2 regions of the Alkalihalophilus pseudofirmus genome follow, and region 2 is predicted to be linked to the other one. Evidence: predicted binding sites of a transcription regulator. Region 2 holds the regulator's gene; the other holds the start of a gene.
What was found. Region 2 encodes NrdR, which represses ribonucleotide reductase genes. Its sites were predicted from a motif close to AACACNATATATNGTGTT; they were not measured.
Positions count from the first base shown of each region.

Region 1 (3,454 bases), 330 kb from region 2:
AACGGTTTTAGATAATGAACTATCAACCCAACGCTGGATAATACACTGAACATCTGCATGAGCTTCTGGTGATAATTCCATTGTAGAAATGAACCACTCTGGTAATTCGTCCGCAGAAGCCTCTGGGTGGCTGTTTAAGTACTCTTCCACAATTCCTGCTTTCACTTCGATAAATTTACCAAGGCGTCCGCTTCGGAAATAAGAGAATGAGAAGTATGGCTCAAGACCTGTAGATACCCCCACCATCGTTCCTGTGCTGCCTGTTGGGGCAACCGTTAGTAAATGAGAATTGCGAATTCCATACGCCAGCACGCCTTCACGGATATCCTCAGGCATTTTTTTCATGTAGCCTGTATTAATGAATGCTTCTCGTAATGCTTTCGTCTCTTCTTCATTTTGACCAATTAAGTATGGGAAACTGCCTTTCTCTTTTGCTAACTCAATGCTTGTGCGATAAGCCGTCGTTGCAATCGTTTCGAATACTTGATCAACTAATTGATTGCCTTTCTCTGATCCATAGACCGTCTCAGCGTAGATAAGCAGATCATGTAAACCCATTACTCCAAGTCCGACACGACGCTCTCCTTTTGCTTGCTTCGTATTATCCTCTAAGAAATACGGTGTAGCATCAATGACATTATCTTGCATACGTACGCCGACTTCAACCGTCCGTTTTAATTTATCAAAGTTAACTGTTTTTGTTTCCTTATCAGCCATCTCTGCTAAGTTTATTGCAGCGAGATTACAAACAGAATACGGAGCAAGCGGCTGCTCTCCACAAGGGTTAGTCGCGACTACTTTTTGTCCGTATGCCTTAGCGTTCGTCATGTCATTAGCATTGTCGATGAAGAAAATACCTGGTTCTGCACTATACGTGGCGCAAATATTAATCAGGTTCCATAGTTCTTTAGCTCGAATTAGGCGATAGGTTCGAACACCGTATCCCATCTCGCGCCATTCACGCACATCTCCGATTTCATGCCATGTTTCATTGTAAGACTCCATTTCCTCCGCCGTATAATTTTCTACATCAGGGAAGCGAAGTGCGTACTCCTCATCGTTTTCAACAGCCTCCATAAACTCTTTCGTTAACGTAATGGAGATATTAGCGCCTGTTAAAAACTCTGGGTTGTTGACCTTGTATGTTCCGCCTGTCATTAATTTATCTTCCGCTTCTTGAATGACTTTTGTATCAAAGCCTCCCTGCCCTTCAACATTCCTGAAGTTCACGATCCCTTGATACATTGCTTCTTCAACTGGAGAAAGCGGGGTGAAACTTAGTTTTTCTTTTACTAGGCGACGAATTTGTTCATCATTTGTCTGTTCTAATAAGAAACGCAAAATACGCGGATTCTGCATTTTAGATATGATGAATTCTAAAATATCAGGATGCCAATCAGCCAACATAATCATCTGCGCTCCGCGTCTTGACCCTCCCTGCTCAACTAAATGAGTAAGCTTGGCGATATCATCAAGCCATGAAACTGAACCAGAAGATTTCCCATTCACGCCCCTTGCAAGCGTATTGCGCGGTCTTAGAGTTGATCCATTTGTTCCGACTCCGCCGCCTCGGCTCATGATCTCCATCACTTGTTTACGATGCTCAGAAATCCCTTCACGTGAATCTTTAACAAAAGGCATTACATAACAATTGAAATATGTAACGTCTGTTTTAGCACCTGCTCCGTAAAGAACTCGCCCTGCAGGAATGAAGTTCATATTGACTAACTCGCTGTAAAACTGTTCAAAAGACTCTTGGCGACGCGCTGCATCTTCTTCGACTGATGCCAAACCGGTTGCATTACGCTTAGCAATTTGCTCATAGAACAACTCTAACGGCTTTTCAATTGTATCTAGTGAACGTGTTACGAGGCCGCTTTCTGCCTCTTCCCCTTCTAATACCCCGCGGAACTCTTCATCTACAAGAACTTTCGCTTTGTTATCTTCGCGGTTTAATTCAACCACAAAACCAAATCCTCTTGCTGGGAACTTAGGGTCTGCTTTAACAGTTAATACAACAAAATCTCCTACAGCTAATGTTTTCTTCTCCGTATCCTTAAACGTATAACGGTCAAGCATAACAAGTCTAGACACACCCTTTTTCGTTATGTGCATGTCTTCCGTTATTGGATGAACTTGTGAAAATTGTGCAATGTCTTTATTTAATTTCTCCACATTGACACGCATCACGTTCGCCATCGTCATCGCCATTCACGTCTCCTCCTTTAATTAAACCACTAAAACATTTATTAAAAACTAAATTGAAATAAACTCAATCAAAATAAACTCAACAATAATGGAATTGCCAGGTGCATGTCCTTGTCTAAGTTTTTATTCTTGGGTAAGTCTACCACAGTTCTATACCCTGATTCAATATATAGTATTCCTTTTTCGGAAATAAACACTATATATTGTGTTAAATTAAATTTTATCCTAATTTGTCAAACTTGAAACAGCTAAAAAAGACAAGCATATATGAGTTTAACAGATATTTAATTTGATTTTCCCGTTAATTTGAACCAATTTCTCTCTTGCCAAAGATAGGACAAAAGTCAAACCCTTATCTGCTCTCAATTCGACAAAGCGAGAGAAAATGATTGACAAAATTTTTTTTGGATGTTCAGATAATGAGGATAACTATCTGAAAATCTGAATTACTAGAGCTGGAGGTTTTACTTATGAAATATGTTCTCATTGACCAAGATATTGTACCTAAAGAAAAAGCCGGCATAGACTTTGATGATCGCGGCTATCATTTTGGTGACGGAATTTATGAAGTTATTCGTATATATAACGGCAAACCATTTACGATAAATCAACATCTAGATCGTCTTTATGAGAGCGCAAAAAAACTTGATATCCCTCTCTCAACAACGAGAGAGACGTTTACTGAGCTTATAAATGAATTGATTATAAAAAATACCATTGAAACAGGAATTGTCTATATTCAATTAACACGCGGCTTACAGCCAAGGAACCATTTATACCAACGTGAAATCTCACCCGTTCTAACTGGTTTTGCTGAAAACCTAGAGCGTAAAGAAGAGCTATTAACTAACGGAGTCGACTTATGGCTCACAAAAGATATCCGTTGGCTGCGCTGTGACATTAAAACGATAAACTTACTTGGTAACATAATGGCAAAGCGAGAAGCAGCTGATCACAATTGCCATGAAGCCATCATGCACAGAGATGGTACAGTGACTGAGGGCTCGTCATCAAACCTGTTCCTAATAAAAGATTCCACCCTCTATACTCATCCTGCCACAAACTTAATTTTAAACGGCATCACTAGACAAGTTGTAATCAAGCTTGCTAAAGAAGCTGGGCTGCATGTAGTAGAAGAAGCCTTCCCAGTCGATGTACTAGCGATTGCAGATGAAGCTTTTATAACTAGCACAACGATGGAAGTAACCCCTGTTCGGTCGATTACAGGTGATGTCTCAGCAACGCT
Region 1 covers NZ_CP117835.1:2,870,722-2,874,175, forward strand. The annotation lists gene PQ478_RS15310 (vitamin B12-dependent ribonucleotide reductase) at 1-2,211, opposite strand, end outside; gene dat (D-amino-acid transaminase) at 2,679-3,454, shown strand, end outside.
Region 1: the regulator NrdR is predicted to act here: its motif matches at 2,401-2,418, upstream of PQ478_RS15310 (vitamin B12-dependent ribonucleotide reductase).

Region 2 (3,454 bases):
GCTTATACAAATGATCAAAAGAATATTGATAATCCGCACAAAGACCTTCGCCGCGCTCGTGCATGCGGACAATCCATTATTCCTACTTCAACAGGGGCTGCAAAAGCAATTGCTAAAGTTCTTCCGCAGCTTGAAGGCAAATTAAACGGGATGGCATTACGTGTTCCTACACCTAACGTGTCTTTAGTGGACTTAGTAGTTCAAGTGAAAAAGGACGTGACTCAAGAAGAAGTGAATACTGCTCTTAAGATGGCTGCAGAAGGATCACTTAAAGGTATTTTAGGTTTCTCTGACGAACCGCTTGTTTCCATTGATTTTAACGGTGAAGAGCAATCATCTGTAATTGACGGTTTATCAACAATGGTGATGAGCGATCGTCAAGTGAAGGTTCTTGCTTGGTATGATAACGAATGGGGATACTCTTGCCGCGTAGTCGATCTCATGAATCTTGTGGCAAAAAAAATAGCTGAACCTACTCATGTGAGCTGATTTTAACGTTTGTACGATTGCTTTATCGTATATAAGCTCATAGCAATGTCCTGTTTGGTTACCCTAACAAAAGAGAAGTGCCCATGAAATGAAGGTATACCTATGTTTGCACCAGTCCTGGTCATTGTTTCACTATACATTAAAAAATGTAGCAAAAATTTCTTTTAAAAAAATGACAAGGATTGGTTGCATTCAATTTATAAAACAAGTATACTGATTTTCGTGAACTTCAATTAAAGCAAACCAGGATGCGTTTACTTGCAGAAAGGGTTAGGACCTCTTTGGACTAACTTTCCCCCGTGTAACTGAACGATCCTACATGCTTGAGAAGGCATGAATTTTTTGTGAAGGGGGATTCAACTTATGGACACTATGGGTCGTCACGTTATTGCAGAACTTTGGGGATGTAATATTGAGAAGTTGAATAATATGAGTTTTATCGAACAAACATTTGTAGATGCTGCACTTAAAGCAGGTGCAGAAGTACGTGAAGTAGCATTTCACAAATTTGCACCACATGGTGTTAGCGGCGTAGTCATCATTTCAGAGTCTCATTTAACGATTCACAGCTTCCCAGAACATGGATATGCAAGTATTGATGTCTATACATGTGGAGATCGTATTGATCCTAATGTAGCATCTAATTATATTGCTGAAGCGCTTGGTGCTAGTACAAGTGAAGTGATTGAAGTACCAAGAGGAATGGGACCAGTCAAAGTAGAAAAAACAACAGTAAATGCGTTCTAACATAAAGAGAACATTTGGCGCAGGTTAGTTTGCGCACATAAAAAGAGGGGCATAGATGCTCCTCTTTTTTGTGTGTACTGAAACTGATTTGCTTAGATGAGTGTGGTATGATTAATGAAAGAAAAAGAAAAGTTAGGTGAATATAATGTCTATTCGTCAGTTTATTGGTCAATTTATTAATAATCATACTGAAACAGCTGAATCTCATTATGATGAACGGTTAAGAACTCGTTACTATAAAACTTCTAAAGATAAAGCCATGCATGCAGTTGAATCTGTACTTTCTTCATCCGGATGGAAAATCAAAGAGGCAGAAACCGGCCGAGGAGAAGTGATTGCCGAGCCCCAAAAAGGTGGACAGTCCCTTCTAGTCGCCACTATCGTAACGGTAAAGCCTTACCGAACGGCTATTGATATTTCTTGTTCAAGCGGTACAAGCCTCCCAAGTGATTTTGGAAAAAGTAAAAAGATCGTTGTGGCTATTTATGAGAAATTAGATAAGGAACTGCCGTATTTAGGTACCGGAATGGCAGATGAATTTGTGTAGAGAATAAGGCAAATTCATTAGCTTGGCTTGTCAGATACCTTCTTTTTTTATATGATAGAGTTAAGAACCAGACTGTATCGGTGTAGGTGACACGTGTTAGGGTACAGTAAGTGGAGATGATTACATGCGGTGTCCAGCTTGTCAATATAATGGAACAAGGGTGCTTGACTCAAGACCAAGCCACGAGGGACGTTCAATTCGAAGAAGACGAGAGTGCGAATCATGCAGCAATCGTTTTACAACCTTTGAAATGGTTGAAGAAGTTCCTTTAATTGTAGTAAAAAAAGATGGCACACGCCAAGAGTTTAATCGTGATAAAATATTGCGTGGCCTTATTCGTGCATGTGAGAAGCGTCCAGTACCTCTTGAGACGTTAGAGCAGATTGTTAACGAAGTGGAGCGGGAACTTCGAGGCAGAGGCAAAAATGAAGTCAACAGTCAAGATGTAGGCGAGTTAGTGATGGAGAGACTCGCAACAATTGATGATGTAGCTTATGTGCGTTTTGCTTCGGTTTATCGTCAATTTAAAGATATCAATGTTTTTATAAAAGAATTGACCGAATTAATGAATAAAGGTTAAAGATCAAAGAGCTGTAGTGTTGTTGCGCTATAAGCTCTTTTTTACTCATGATTTTTTTAGGAAGGGAGGAATAAATATGAGCTGGCATTGGAAGGAACTGCTTCCTGTTGATCCTTTTACAGTACGTGTTTCAGATTATTTGACGGACCTGGATCAAAAAGTAATGACATTATTGTATCAGCCGCTGGTTGGAGCAGTAGCTCATAGTTTATATATGACATTTTGGGCTCAGTTAGAAAGAGATCAATACTGGAGTGAACGTCAACCTCACAGACAGCTGATGCTCATGATGAATATTCCTCTCCAAACGATTTTTGAAGAGCGGAAAAAGCTAGAAGCTATAGGGTTAATAAGAACATTTAAAGAAACAACAGAGGAAGGTTCTTCTTATTTATATGAATTACAAAAACCTATGAATCCTAAGCAGTTTTTTGAAAATGATGTGCTTAGTGTTTATTTATTAAATCGTTTAGGCAAACAAAAGTACAGACAAATGAGAGATCGTTTTGCTGTCGAAGTTGTGAAAGAAGAAACATATACAGAATTAACTCATTCCTTTGATGAGGTGTTTACCTCTCTCCATCATTCAGAAATTGTCTCAAACCTTCAATCTGAAACATCAGATGCTATGAAGTTTAGCGGGGAGATGGAATTGTTAGGGGAGGAAAGCGATTCTTTATTATTTAGTGAGGATGAATTTGACTTTGAATTAATGAAAAAAGACTTATCAAGCTTCCTCGTTCCAGAGCGCCTTCTTACGGAAGGAGTGAAAAATGCCATTCTTAAACTGGCATTTGTGTATCGGATCAAGCCTCTTGAGATGAGCCGCATTGTAGGCCAGGCTGTTTTGCATGATGATGAAGTAGACCTTGATGTCTTGCGGAAAAAAGCTCAAGAATGGTACAAGATCGAACATAGTTCAGAGCCTCCTGCGCTTGGATTAAGGACGCATCCTGCAGAGCACCAGACGATGCGTGAAAAGGAACCTGAAACAGAAGAAGAAAAAATTATTAAATTTTATGAAACCATACCGCCGTTAACCTTACTAGAAATCAGGTCAGACGGGGCGTATGTCGCGCCAGCTGATGCGA
Region 2 covers NZ_CP117835.1:3,205,074-3,208,527, reverse strand. The annotation lists gene PQ478_RS17040 (glyceraldehyde-3-phosphate dehydrogenase) at 1-489, shown strand, start outside; gene speD (adenosylmethionine decarboxylase) at 853-1,236, shown strand; gene PQ478_RS17030 (hypothetical protein) at 1,382-1,783, shown strand; gene nrdR (transcriptional regulator NrdR) at 1,908-2,363, shown strand; gene PQ478_RS17020 (replication initiation and membrane attachment family protein) at 2,440-3,454, shown strand, end outside.